2 linked regions of the Acidisarcina polymorpha genome follow. The protein of the gene in region 2 interacts with the protein of the main gene of each other region in a pairwise test. Links are inferred from orthologs where the notes say so. Each region holds a gene or a part of one and is shown on either strand. Other genes may lie near its edges. The genes, in order: ACPOL_RS06180 and rlmB.

The links.
Region 1: the proteins of rlmB (region 2) and ACPOL_RS06180 interact in binary tests that used the Escherichia coli proteins (3 or more experiments, as listed by UniProt). The link is inferred for Acidisarcina polymorpha from one-to-one orthologs.

The regions. Positions count from the first base shown.
Region 1 is NZ_CP030840.1:1,404,265-1,411,339, forward strand. The notes cover bases 2,472-5,438. They hold ACPOL_RS06180 (NAD(P)H-hydrate dehydratase), read right to left. Parts: upstream 4,797-5,438; coding sequence 3,147-4,796; downstream 2,472-3,146. Other genes in these bases: ACPOL_RS06170 (hypothetical protein), read left to right, coding at 2,472-2,595; tsaE (tRNA (adenosine(37)-N6)-threonylcarbamoyltransferase complex ATPase subunit type 1 TsaE), read right to left, coding at 2,711-3,187; ACPOL_RS06185 (penicillin-binding transpeptidase domain-containing protein), read right to left, coding at 4,977-5,438. Also shown: aroE (shikimate dehydrogenase), read left to right, coding at 429-1,994; more of ACPOL_RS06170, read left to right, coding at 2,026-2,471; more of ACPOL_RS06185, read right to left, coding at 5,439-6,263; cell division protein FtsZ, read right to left, coding at 6,526-7,075. UniProt on the Escherichia coli protein: Bifunctional enzyme that catalyzes the epimerization of the S- and R-forms of NAD(P)HX and the dehydration of the S-form of NAD(P)HX at the expense of ADP, which is converted to AMP.
Region 2 is NZ_CP030840.1:1,593,109-1,600,162, forward strand. Bases 1,828-4,773 are described here. They hold rlmB (23S rRNA (guanosine(2251)-2'-O)-methyltransferase RlmB), read right to left. Parts: upstream 3,727-4,773; coding sequence 2,929-3,726; downstream 1,828-2,928. Other genes in these bases: ACPOL_RS07040 (M1 family aminopeptidase), read right to left, coding at 1,828-2,887; ACPOL_RS07050 (RNA polymerase sigma factor), read left to right, coding at 3,865-4,557; ACPOL_RS07055 (hypothetical protein), read left to right, coding at 4,554-4,773. In the rest of the region: ACPOL_RS07035 (AsmA family protein), read left to right, coding at 1-885; more of ACPOL_RS07040, read right to left, coding at 935-1,827; more of ACPOL_RS07055, read left to right, coding at 4,774-4,943; ACPOL_RS07060 (zinc ribbon domain-containing protein), read left to right, coding at 5,016-5,564; ACPOL_RS33460 (hypothetical protein), read left to right, coding at 5,589-5,756; ACPOL_RS07065 (LytR/AlgR family response regulator transcription factor), read left to right, coding at 5,785-6,660; ACPOL_RS07070 (electron transfer flavoprotein subunit beta/FixA family protein), read left to right, coding at 6,747-7,054. UniProt on the Escherichia coli protein: Specifically methylates the ribose of guanosine 2251 in 23S rRNA.

The sequences.
Region 1 (7,075 bases), 190 kb from region 2 along the record:
CCGCTCAGAGAGCAGCATGGGCTCGCCCGCAGCCGGTCACGCGACCCGCTTGGCGATTTTATTAATAAATTACTTATATCTTGCTATGACAAACCTTATGGGGTCGGCTTATAATGCCGTCCATGATGCGGGCGCCCAATACCGTTCCCATGGGATTCTCTCCACTGCAGCATTCGCGGGTCTGCATAGTCTTCGCTATTGTCCTGTTTTCACTGGCTGCCGGGGCCTACCATTGGAATGAAGCTGCTCACCTGGAGATCTACCTGGTCTTGGGTTTGATCTTTGCTGTCCTCGGAATCGCACCGTTGTTGATGCGTGCGCTCCACGGGAATTCAAAGTAGACGCTCGTTGACGCGCCACCCGGCCGATGGTTGCGGCAATCATCTTGCATCCTGGCGAAAACGCCGGTAAGATGCCGCAGTCACTTCATGAATTCTACCTTCTCATCTGTCTCTTCCCACTACCTCCGAGCCCGGATCGGTAAGATCTGCGTCGCTATCATCGGTTCGACCCCCGTGGATCTGGTTCAGAAAGCGGAGACTGCCTACCGCGAGACGACATTTCTCGAATTCCGCATCGACTATCTCCCTAAACCTCTGGCGGCGCTTCCTGCGTTAAAGGAATTTCTCGGCAAGCACCCCGAAGTGACTGCCATCGCGACCTGCCGTCGCGAAGCAGTTGGCGGCAGATTCGTCGGCACCAGTCATGCCGAGCTGGACGTCCTTCAAAAGGCGATCGCCTCAGGCTGTCAACTGGTTGACGTGGAATTGCAGACCGCCGAGGAGATCCGCCCCGCAGCGATGGATAAGTTGCGGGCACAGGGCGGCGGGCTGATCCTGTCCTACCACGATTTCGTGACCACTAAAGACCTGGACGGCGTCTTCGAGCGGATGCTAGCCTTCGAGCCGGAGTTCATCAAAGTAGTCTCAACCGCCCGCAGCTTGGCCGACAACGTCGCCTTGATCCGCTTTCTGGAGCGTGCACGAGACAAGGCCAATGTGGTGGGTATTTGTATGGGCGAACAGGGCGTCATCAGCCGCATTCTTGGGCCCCGCTCCGGCAGCGTGTTCACCTTTGCCTCAGCAACAACGGGGGAGGAAACGGCGCCTGGACAGCTTTCGGCACAGACGCTGCTCGAACTTTACCGGGTCGATCAACTTGACGCCGCGACCAAAGTTTACGGAGTTGCCGGCAATCCAGTGACGCACTCACTCTCCCCGACGATGCTGAATGCCGCCTTTCGGCGAGAACGAGTGAACTCCGTATACCTGCCGCTTCAGACCTCGGCCCTAAGCGACTTGCTGACTCTGGTTCGCGAGGTTCCTTTGAGCGGGCTGAGTGTGACGATGCCGTTCAAGCAGGAAATCTTGAAGCATCTGCAAAAGACCGACGCCATTTCGGAAAAAATCGGCGCCTGCAACACCGTCGTCCGCTCTCAGGATGGAAAATTGTACGGTTTCAACACCGATGTGGCTGCCGTGGTTCGACCGCTGGAGAAGCGTTTAGTTCTCCGCGGCGCGAAGGTGTTGGTGTTGGGTGCAGGCGGCGCTGCCCGGGCCGCAGTCTTCGGACTCAAGGAAAAAGGCGCCGAGGTCTCGATCCTGAACCGAAGCTTGCTCAATGCTCAAAAACTCGCCAAGGAAGCGAAAGCCAAGGTCGCAAAAGCCGAACAGCTTGGCAAGAGCGATTTTGATGTCATTGTGAATGCAACGCCCGTCGGAATGGGTGGCGTGAAGACCCACTCCTTGCTGAAGCCGGAAGAGATCAATGCGCGAATCGTCTTCGACCTGGTTTATAACCCTATCGATACGCCGCTCATCAAAGCAGCGAGGGCGAAGAACATTCCCGTGATCACCGGCATCGAGATGTTCGTGCATCAGGGCGCTCGGCAATTCGAGATCTGGACTGGCAAGCCAGCTCCCGAAGATGAGATGCTACGGGTAGTCCTTCACTCGCTGCGGCAGCGAGCGGCAACGGCCAACGGCTCTCACTAAGAACAGCGATGGATCCCTTACAACCTTCCCTATGGCAAAGTCACCATTCACCAGGCAAGTCTCCGAAATAGACCGTCTCATCGAATTGGCGTCCGACGAACAAAGCCCGTCTCCGAATCTGAAGGAAGCGCACGCCGAACTCAGTCATACTCCTATAACCGCTCTGTCTCTTGAAGACAAAAAGGATCCTCGTCCTTCCATGTGGCGCATCTTGCTTCAACTTCGAGTTCTTCTGCCGTATCTTGCGCGCGTACTGCCGCTGCTGGAGCGCAGTGTGCTGGGCACCAATGTGCTTAGCGCTGGCGGCGGGGCGGCTATGCCAACCCCAGATGACCATCATCGGGAGGAGGAGTATGAGGAGATACGCGCGTCTTTGCGGGACCTCAATGGGCAGCTGAAGAATCAGACCGCCGACCTTAAGTATCTGCAGGAGCGCTTGACCTGGATCAGCAAGTCTTTCGAGTCGGAGACGCAACGGCAAGCCCAAACTCTCGAGGCGCTAACTTCCCTCAAGAAGACCGTCAGAACCTGGGCGATCTCGATCGTAGTGCTGCTTCTGGTCGTCCTGGGCGCGATCCTGTTCCTTATGTTTAGAGCGTAGTCAACGGATCCCGAAGATACACTGCTCCTCGGCTTGGCCGACATGGGATATTAAAGCTGGCTTGGGATATCAAAGCTAGCCAGGATCGGTGCCGCTCGGCCTGGCGGAAAAGCGCTCAACGCAGGTTCACAGTAATCCGGCGGGCGTCACCGCCAGCGGACTTCACCACAATTTCTCCATCGCTGCGCTTAACCACACTGGGAAATTTTTCCCCCCATTCAACCAAAACGATGCTATCCGGACCCGCCAGCTCATCGAGTCCCAAAGCTTCAAGCTGTCTTTCCGCATCCACTCGATACAGGTCCAGGTGGTACAACTTCACGGGCGTCTCGTGTCCGGACTCAGGAAACTGGCCCTCGTACTCGTGGATCAGAGTGAAGGTCGGGCTAGTTACTTCCTCCGCTTCAGCTGCATTCAAACCTTCGGCAATTCCCTTGACCAGCGTGGTCTTGCCAGCACCCAGATCGCCGCGAAGGATCAGAAATTTGGGCGGGGTCAGCAGCTTGGCGATCTCTCGCCCGACGCCAATGGTCTCATCGCTTCCGTTCGTTTCAAACACCTGGCCTTCGTTGCTGGTTGTCTCCGCTGTCATATCTTCTGTCTTCGGCATTTGGAAACCCCTGTAACCAAACATACCCGCCTTTGTCCTTAGAGCGATAGCGGAAAGCGTTACAAAGATGTGAAACTGTATCGGTCGCCAGCAAGGTATGTTCGTCTTGTTCCAACACCGCCAGATCCGCAGCCAGTCCGTGGAGGTAGACGGCGGCCGTGACTGCCGCAGCGACGTTCTCGGCAGCCGGATCGCGGGCATATTGTGCGACCATGGCCGCAACGATTCCGGTGAGGATGTCTCCGCTGCCTCCCTTCGCCATACCCGGGTTGCCGGTAGTGTTTACGGCGACCGCGCCGTTGGGATGCGCTATCAAAGTTCGCCAGCCTTTGAGGACAACGGTAACCTGATGACGCGTGGCGAAGTTGCGAGCAGTATTCTCGCGATCCGCCTGAACGTCCTTGACACTCCCACCGATGAGTCTCGCCATCTCGCCCGGGTGAGGCGTGATGATCACCGGGCGCTGGCTTCCGTCGAGAAGCTCGGGGTTCTTCGAGACGATGTTCAGGGCGTCAGCGTCAAGGACCAGAGGCAATCGCGACTGTCTAACCAGTTCGATCACAAATTCGGCCGTTTCCGGATGCTGGGAGATCCCGGGACCCACGGCCAAAACCGTGATCTTCTCGATCAAAAATTTGAGGCGTTCAGGATCTGCGTTGACGCGAGCGATCTCCCCGTGTTTGCCCTGAACCAGGGGGACAGTCATGAGCTCAAGTGCGGCGCGCGCCACCGTCGGGAGAATTGATTCCGGAACCGCGGCCGTCACCAGTCCAGCGCCGGCGCGAAGAGCTGAGACCGACGCCATTGCAGCAGCTCCCGCCGTCCCTTTTGCTCCTCCTACGACGAGAACGTGGCCAAACATTCCCTTGTTGCTGTCTGGAACGCGGGGTTTATGGGAGACTTCGGCTGCCGCACCGCTCCACGTCAAGCCAGTCGTTGAAATGATGGCTTCTTCGGGAGAACCAATCCCGGCGACCACGATCCCCCCTCGCGTCATGTTGCCAAATAGGTGGGCCGGCTTCGGTGCGGTGAAGGTGACAACTGCATCGGCACGGAAGGCCCCAGGCGAGTCGGCCCCGCGCGAGTCGGCGTCCCACCCGGACGGAAGATCGACGGCAACCACCGGCGCTTCGAGGCCATGGATGCGTTCGGCGAGGGCAGCCACGACGCCACGCAAGGGGGGCTGGAAGCCAGTTCCTACGACGGCATCGAGAAATAGTTCAGTATTGCTGAAAAGCGCTCGGACAGAAGGTTCGTCGAGCGCTGCTTCGTCCTTCGCGAAGAGGGCCCGCTGCGGAAGGCGCTCAAACATGACCTTGGCATCGCCCTTGAGGTCAGCCGCTTCTCCAAGAAGCAGGACAGCGACGACCCGTCCAGCCTCGGCGAGTGCGCGGGCGGCCACAAAGCCATCCCCACCATTGTTGCCCCGTCCGCAAAGAATCGTGATGCGGGCATAGTCGGGAAACTCGCGAAGCACAAAGCGAGCAACCGCTGCGCCGGCATTCTCCATCAGCGTCGTCGCAGCGACGCCATATTGCTCGACCGTCCGTACGTCGACTTCGCGCATCTCTTTAGCGGTAAGAATCTTCATTGGCACCCAGCGCATTCTACTAGTGTCGTCGATGCCAAGCAGAGGGCGTCTTGGCATCTCCGGGGAAGAAGCTGATCGAACGCACTCTCCTGCAATTTTGACCGACTTCTCTTTATTCTCCGCCGAAAAACAAACGGCCTCCAGTCGGAGGCCGGTCTTGAATGACTAACCCTTGCATTGTTATTGCGAGACGCCCAGCACGGTAGCATTGCCTGGCGCGGTTGATTGATCCGGTGCCGATTTCTCCACGAAGTAGCTGTGGTCCCAAAGATTCCGATAGAAGACTCCGGTCAACTCCGCGGCGCGAGGTCCGAAGGTGGGACGTCCTCCTTCGAGGAAGAAGACCGTGACTATGCGTCCATATTGGGTATCTGCGTAGGAAGCAAACCAGCCAAACCGGGTGCCATTGTTCGAGCAGGTGCCGGTCTTGCCCATCACCGGAAACTCGTTGAAGTTTGCACGGAGGCTGCGGGCGGTACCGTAAAGAGTCGCAGCGTGCATACCGTCCTGGATTTCTGGAATCACTTTCGAAATATCGAGGGTGCGCTTGATCTTAGGATGATAATCAAGCACCTCCTGGGGCGTGGTTGGATGCTGGAGGTAGTAAAGGGTCCCTCCATTTGCAATGGAGGAGACGAGAGCACCCAACTGCAGCGGCGTCATCGAAACGCCCTCGCCGAAGCTGCACATTCTGCCGACGCCGCCCTGAGCCTCTGGAAGTACCTCGTCTGGATAGGTGCCCAGGGTCTCGCCCGGGATATTGTAGCCAGCCAACTCCCCCAGACCAAACTGATTTGCATAATGGCGAACTCGCTCAAATCCGAGGGTCCGGCCGAGGGTCTCAAAATAAAGGTTGTTGGAGTGGGCCAGAGCCTCGGTGAGCGTCATGTGATAGCTGCCGCCCAGGTTGACCGGAGTGTCCTTGGTAATAATGCCTTCCTGCAGTGCTGCCAAGGCAACAGAAACCTTGATCGTCGAGCATGGTTCGGCGCCCCCGCTCAAGGCGAGCTTCTGGTTCACCATGGCGAGAATGCGGCCGTTCTTCGGATCGATGGCCACAACCGTACCATTCATATTTCCTAGAGCTTCGACCGCAGCCGCTCTGACCACCGGGTCTTCCCCGGCGGTGACGTCCCCGGTGGTCAGGTCGGCGTCGACAAACGAGCTTCCCGTAAATCGCTCGAACGAACGGCGCCGGCGGTAAGCCAGGCTCGCCCTCCGCATGCCCGCCCTTCCGGAGGAATGCACGACGGTATGAGCACCCGCGTAGCCAGCTGCATGGACCGCTCGTCTTTGAAGCGTCGATGCATGAGCAGAATGCGCAGAGACTGCATGCAACGCGGTGGCCTGTCCGGCATGATGGTGGACGTGATGGACGGTCGCTGCTACGCAAACCGGCGACATCGCCGCTCCCAGCGGCATTAGAAGGGACGTCAATAATGACTTTATGAGTGTGTTCAGTTTCATAAATTTCAGGTCTCTAGAAGAACGGGTACCCTCAGAGTGTAATGATCGGTAAGGTAAGGCATTTCTTCTCTTGCTGCTAAATTCCAGCCGGAGTCCCAAAATAGTAAGATGCCTTCCAAATCGGGATACAACCAAAACCGCCGTGAACCGGAAGTAATTTAGACCCGGAGCCAGCGTCGCGGTTGCGCGACCTCGGGACATCCACCTGAAACCTCAAAGCTGAATCACTCCCTCAGTGTAAACCTGTCTAAGTGTAAACCTGTCACAGCCCTCCCCGACGCAAAAACGCTGGGACGTCGAGGTCTTCCCGTTCCGTGTCATGCTCCTCAGCGTCCAAGGACCCGCTGTACATGCGCGGCTGTGGCCTATTTGCAACCATCACCAGATGCTCTTTCGGCGCGCCCTCCACGTCCTCTCCTTCTCGACTTGCAAAATCAATCGGCTGCAGGAAGTCCACGTCGTGGGTGGGGTCCGCCACGGCCGTGATATTCGGGGAAGTCGGCTCCTCCATCCTCAAAGAACCGGTGGAGTAGACGATGACGGGCGGTTCTTCCGGCTTCCGGAAAGAGGCCGCTTCGTCTCGAGCCTCTCCGGCGAATCGCGGAGTGTCATTCGCAGTCTCACTGCGGACGAACGCCATCGGCGGGACATGGGCATTGAGCACAGAATTTAGCATGCGCTCGCGGCGTTCCGGTTGCTCCTGGCGAAAACCGGTCGCGATCACTGTGATTTTGACGTCGTCACCCATGGCTTCATCGAGCACCGCGCCGAAGATGATGTTGGCATCTTCATGGGCGGCATTCTGGATCAGG
Region 2 (7,054 bases):
ACAATCTCCTGGACTGCCTCATCGCTAACCTATGGTCCGGTCCACGGCGATGGTTCTCTCAGCTATCCAATCTTCTGCATGACTCTTGAATGCGGCCGGCAGTTCTCCCTTCACATCGGTTCCCTCGATGCCGCCACTGCACAGAATGCTCTGCTTGGAGCAGGACGCCGCAGAGAGCTGGTGCAAGAACTTTTAGAACGAGTCGATGTGGGCCAACATATATGGCCGACTCTTACCGGAAACGTCCAGATTGCTGAGTTTTCAATAGGAAGCTTCACGGTGCGTGACCTGAACGCCGCGGTCAGCATAAGAGACCATGCGGTTGAGGTGAAGTCTTTAATCGGACGCGCACTTGACGGGTCCCTCCACCTAACTGGCGCCTTGCGAGTCTCGGGCGGAACACCTCACTACGAGGTCGAAGCACAGCTCGATCACTCGTCTTCCGCTGCAACTGCCGCGATGTTCAAAGAGAAGTGGGGACCCGGAATGATCAACTTGAAGACAAGGCTTCGGTTCTCCGGCTACGAACGGGAACAATTGATCTCTTCGGCCTCGGGAACGTTCCATTGGGATTGGCTGAAAGGCGGATTGCCGGTTGATTTATCCCCAGGAGATGAGGATGGGGCCCAATCAGCGCTGGCCAAATTCGACACCTGGACTGCAGATGGAACGATCGCCAAAAGTGTCTTAACGTTAGAAAGATCGAGGGTCCTGCGCGGCGCTGAGGTGGTGCCGCTTACCGGCACCATCACGTTTAATCGCGAGATGAATCTAGCCGACCCCTCCCCTTCCAACTCACTCAAAATCACCGGTACTCTGCAGAAACCAGAAGTTCTGATTCAGCCGGAAAGGGCTATTGCTGCCCAGCCCTTGGAGGGACGCTAAAGCGCTTCGGCGCCTGCGAGCTTATTAGAGAAGCCATGTGAAAAATGGCTTACTTCGCCTCTGCCGTCAGCGTATGCAGGTGGATACTCTCCGCGACCTCGGGAACGGTGCCGTCATTCACCTGAATTTCAGTAGGCAGGCTGCCAATCAACATGCGGTGGGAGACGGTTCCCCGGGCCGGTACCCGCAGCCGCTCAGCCACAGTCGTATCCCGGGATCGCACGATCACCGGCACCTCGACCTCGGCGAAACCGTCGTTTGCAATGTCCACGGCTACCAGCCACTGGCCGGCGACAGAGGCTTTGCTGGGAAAGACCCCGGTGATCGAAAGATCGGCCAGTCCGCGATCATGATAGATCCAGGCATCGAAGAACCACTTCAAGTCCTTGCCACTTGCCTTTTCCAACAAGCGCTCGAAGTAGTCTGAGGTGGTGTCCTGCTCGGGATGATACGAGCGGAGCGCTGCGGCGAGCGCGGCATCGCCGGCCAAGTCACGGAGCATCCACAGCACATAGACAGACTTGGTCCGATAGAAGACCGGATCGGAGGCATCCAGCAAATCCTCGCCGCCAGTCTCGCCAGGAGTTGCGGGCTCTGCGAGCGACAGCGCTCCTCGCTCCGACGCCATGGATTCGAGAGCCGTCTTCCGCCCATCAACCTGTTCAACCCACAAGCTTCCGAGAAATTGGGCTACACCCTCGTTCAGCCATGGACGGGGAGAAGCAAAGTACGCATGCGCGAGGGAGTGGACCATCGCATTATCCAGCTCGTGAGGGTCGGGAGACGCCTTGAAGCCTGCCAAAAACACGTCGCGCTCTTCCGCGGGGGCATCGTTGGCCTCGGCGAGGCCCACTACCGTCAATAGCGCATTCGGCTTCTGCCCCAGCCACTGTTGCACCAGCGGGGTCACCTCCCTGACCGCCGTCTGCAGGCTTTGGGTGCTGGCCACATCTTCGGCCGCGGCGAATATCTGCACGCCGCTGCCTTGCACCTTGCGACGCGCAAGCAAGAACAGGCTGGGCGCCGAGAAGCCCAAAGTCGTCTCGGGAAGAGACGCAGTAATGACTCCCGCATGAGAATTCTCGGGCGCAGCCGTCTCGACCACTGGCACGACATGTCCGTTAAGAAGGGCGAGGTTTGGCGTCGCAATTTCCGCAGTGAACTCCGCGGTCACCGACATTTTCATGGTCGCCTGCTGCTGACGCTGTTTCTGCTTGCCCATTTCGGCAAAAAGCTTGGCTCCATCGCCGAGCAGCACCGGGGGGGCGCTGACCGGGTACCAGAGTACGTTTCCAAAGCCGCGCATGCCGACAAAGTCTGCGGAAATCCTGTCCCAATCCGACTTTTCCGCAGCGGCTGTGGGGGCGCCGATCCGCTCCAGCCGCTCTCCATTCAGGGAGATCTGCCCACTGTAGAGAACCTCGAGCTGCAATTCCTCTTGCGGCGCAAGCGCGCGCGGCAACGTGATCACGGCCTCATTGACCGCGCCGGTGTGGTCGGCATCGCTATCGAGCAGGTGCTGGGCGAAGCTCACTCCTGCGCCAGCTGTGCGCATCTGCTCCCACTTGAGCGCTGAAGATAGCTGCAAGGCGATCCGCTCGAGCGGCTTGTCTCCATCATTGCGAACCCGGAGACGCGCTCGAACCGCGATGGACTCCTGACGAGGGACGAGGCGAACGTCCAGATCGTAGGCGAGGAAAGTCAGAGCATTCCGCTCCGCGTCGGTTGCTTGAAATCGGGCGACGGTAGCGGCTGACATTCCCCGTGGAGAGTTCTGCTTCTGGACTGCCTGGCCGGCGGCCGACGGTTCAGCGACCTTGTCGCCGTTCGCCTTGTCATCTTCTAGAGACCGCGAGAAGAGCACCTTGCCGCTTCCTGCCGGCGGTTGCTGGTCGTCTGGAGCCGGGCTCCCCGGGGTCGTCTGCGGCGTGGACGGCGATGTCGAAGGAGGCGAAGCTGGGGAAGATCCTCCCTGTTGTCCCCTCGAATTGTTCGCGCTCAACAAGCTTCCCAAAACTATAACTGTCGTCCACTGCCAACCACTCATGAACCCAAACCCTTCCGCTTCTTTGCCGGGGCAGGGTTGGTGAGACCCGCTCCCGCCACCGATCGTGCTCTTCTTTGCCGCGCGGCCTCATACAGCACCACGGCGCCAGCAGCCGACACATTGAGGGACGACACTCCACCCAACATCGGAATCTTCAGTAAGTGGTCGCAGGTCTTCTTGACCAAGTCATGCAGACCTGCGCCTTCGCGACCGAGCACGAGGACGCAATCCCCTGTGAAGTCGAACTCGTCGTAGTCGAGCGAACCTCTCTCATCGAGGCCCACCGACCAGATATTCGCGGCCTTCATCTGCTCCAGCGCTCGCACCAGGTTGACCACCCGCGCAATGCGAATATGCTCCGAAGCACCGGCAGAGGCCTTGATGGCGACCGGACTCAGGGGCGCCGAGCGCCGCTCGGTTAGCACCACCCCATCGACACCGGCGCCATCCGCCGTCCGTAGGAGCGCGCCCAGATTCTGCGGGTCTTCGACGCCGTCGAGCGCCAGTAGAAGCCGCGCCTTACCGGAGGAGCTCGATTCCAGCAGATCCTCCAGATCCAATACGGACGCCTCTCTCACAACCGCCACCACGCCCTGGTGTGCGGAGGTCTGGGCTATCCGCGTCAACTGTTCTCTCGGCTCGAAACGCAGCCGAACACCAGCTTCCCGGCAGGCATCAATGATCTGTTGCAGGCGCGCGTCCGTCCGTTCCTTGGCCACGCAAATGTGGTCAAAACGCCGCAACCCAGCGCGCAGAGCCTCCTGCACGGGATGGAGACCGTACAAAACTTCCATCTTCTCAGTCTATCCCGATCTCGTCAGACTACTCTGGCCGCGCGGCACCTCACTCCTAGCGGTGCTGGATTTCCATGCCGGTGTCGGGCCCTGCAGAAATAAATAATCGATTCACCCTCCTCCCGCGTCTTAAAGATCATGCCGACCGTCTCTGAGAAAGCCATGGGCGCCGCTACCTTCACCTTGACCGAGCAGTCGAAGGCGGAAAACGCCGTCATCGCCCAAGGTCTCAAGCGGCAAGACGCCAACCTCCTGGACGAACTGATTGTTCGCTACCAGCATCGTTTGCTCAGGTATCTGCTGTACCTCACTGGCAATCGCGAGGTGGCTGAAGATCTTTTCCAGGAGACCTGGATGCGCGTCCTGTTGCGGGGAGCGCAGTACAACGGAAATGCGCGCTTCGATACCTGGCTTTTTACCATCGCCCGCAATCTGCTGATCGACCTCCGGCGCAAGCGCACGATGGCTTCGCTCGACGAGATGTGCGAGTCGACTGAAGATGAACGTCCTTTTGAAGTCGCGAGCGACGCACCGAATCCTTTCGATCACTACAAAACGCAGGAGGATGGACAGCGCGTCACCGAGGCGCTTCTGACGCTGGATCCGTTGCATCGGGAGGTATTGGTGCTGCGTTTTCATGAAGATTTGGCGCTCGATGAAATTGCCGCCGTTACCCGCGCACCGCTTTCGACGGTAAAGTCTCGGCTCTATCGCGGGCTTGCCGCATTGAAGCCGCGAATCGCCGCGGTCTCCGAAGCGCCGCTCACGGGCGGAAAAGCAGCGACGCTCTCGAGGCACTCCTTACGCGAAAGCAGAAGAGGCGCGGTATGAACCCCGAGCCATCCTCCAAAGAAGGGTCGGAGTTGTTCGACCCGGAGATCGTGCAAGCGCTGAATGGGCTAAGCGCCAGTGCCAGTCTCGCGGTTGCCCAGCGAACGCGGCGCGCCGTTCGAGAGGCCGCGACCAACCTTCGCGAAGACCGGGCGAGACGCCGCCGGAATAAGGGATTCACACTACTGCTCGCGGTAAGTCTGTTGACGCTACTTACTCCCGCCTTGTGGAGCGGTGTCGATGAGATCTTTGCCGGTGAGCATTTTTCCGATCTTCCGGCAATGGTTACCTTGTTTGCTTTGACTCTCTTCTCCGCAATCATTGCTGCTCTGATTGCGAGCTGGAAAAGCCACCAACCGCTGCGCTACGGGCGAAGGAACTTTTAACCTTCGTAGGCCGTCTGTTTTGCTGAGACCACATGCAAGCGTGGTTTGATTCTATCCAGCAATCATCAAGCGATGAAAGACTCCACAACTCTCCGGGACCCTGATACAGGTACGACTTTTGCCGATGAGATGCGGCTCATCCCACGGTGGTCGGTGGCAATTGCTGCCCTCGTCTTTGTCATCGTTCAGTACTTCTTTTGGATCGTGATGCCGGAGCATCGCAATCATCCACCGCCGCCGGTTGGCTTCCGTATCTATTTCGCGCTTTCGTGGAGCGCGCTGGCGGCGTTATACGTCCTGATGGTCGGCTACGTCAGCCAGGACGCCCCACGCCGCTCGATGAGTCTCCGATTCTGGATCGCGATCTGTCTCATTATGCCCGGGGGGATCGGTTCTGTGCTCTACTTCCTGCTGCGCCAGCCAATCATATCCCGCTGCCCAGCCTGTGGGACACGCACCCAGGCGGACTTCCATTTCTGTCCGCAGTGCGCCTGCCAGATCTCGGCTTGCTGCGGACAATGCTATCGCAGTGTTTCTGCGACGGACCAATACTGCGTTCATTGCGGGCATGACCTGGCAGCGGACAACACGCCCTCTCGTTTACGAGCATTTCAGTCTTAGCTGGAAACGGCAGTTGGGCGGCCCATGAAAGCGACCGGCTTCGAGTTCCGCCACCCGTTGCTCATCCACGAAGTGATTGTGGACGCGGCTCTATTTACCTACCTGGTGCTCCGCGGCGATGCCTTGAACCTGCGTTTTGGCGGCGATCCGAAGAAGACAGCGCTCCGTTGGACGAGAGCCACAAGTCTTTAAATCTTCTATACTCAGGTGTCGGCTCGCAATGTCTATAACCGCACTGATCATCGACGACGAACAACTCGCCCGCGAAGAGCTCGAGTACCTGCTTCGCGACGAGGGGGACATTGACGTTCTTGCCCAGGGCCGCAACGGGATCGAGGCCGTAGAACTTATCCAGTCGCATCATCCGGACGTCGTCTTCCTCGACGTGCAGATGCCGGGCCTTGATGGTTTTGCGGTTTTGAAGCGGCTGGTCGAACTACAAAAGAGCGAACTCAAAGACGGGTACCCTTTGCCTCAGATTATATTCGCGACCGCTTTCGATCAGTATGCTGTTCGCGCCTTTGACGTGAACGCGATCGATTATCTGCTGAAACCCTTCGATCATGCCCGTGTCCTCCAGGCGCTGGATCGGATCCGGCAACGCGTCCAGGACTCGGGCACGACAGATATGCACGCTTCATCAGGGGAAGACCGTGCGCAAAGCAGTGCTCCCGACAGTACCGGCACCCGGATTGAAGCATTGCTGAGACTGATGGAGCAGCAACAGGCAGGCGCGCGGCCTTCCGTTTCGAATCTCCAGTCGGGGAAGATTGTAGTTCAGGCCCAAAGCCGGCTCCTGCTTATCGACCAGAAAGATATCTGCTACGCGGCTATCGATGAGGGAACAATCTCGGTCGCCACTCCCTTGCTCGAAGGCCAATCGAAATGCCGCACGCTCGAAGAACTGCTGGACTTGCTCGACCCCGCAATCTTCTGGAGAGCGCACCGCTCCTATGTGGTGAACATCAATCACATCAAGGAAGTCGTGCCATGGTTCAAGTCGAGTTATCAGCTCAGGATGGCGGACAAGAAGCAGACGGAGATTCCCGTCAGCCGTGCCCAGACCCGGCGCCTGCGAGAACTGTTCAAGCTTTGAAGCATTGATCTGGCAAGCCAGTAGCTAAATGGAAGCAGGACCCTTCCGCTATACTGGGCGGTTGCCGCCGTTATGAATGCGAACCCATGAAGATCCTCGTCTGCATCAAGCAAGTCCCCCAAAAAGACGCACCACTCAAGCTGAACGAATCGGGCACCTGGATTCGCGATGACGTCTCCTACGAGGTGAATGAACCAGACGCTTATGCGCTCGAAGAGGCGCTGCGGCAGAGAGAGAAGCACGGCGGCGAGGTCGTGGTGATCACTGCCGGGCCCGCCCGCGCACAATCTGTGCTTCGGGAGGCGTTGGCCAAAGGCGCCGACCGCGCGATTCACCTCGACGACGATCGGTTTGTTCAGTTGGACTCGGCAAATACGGCGCGCGCGCTGGCCGC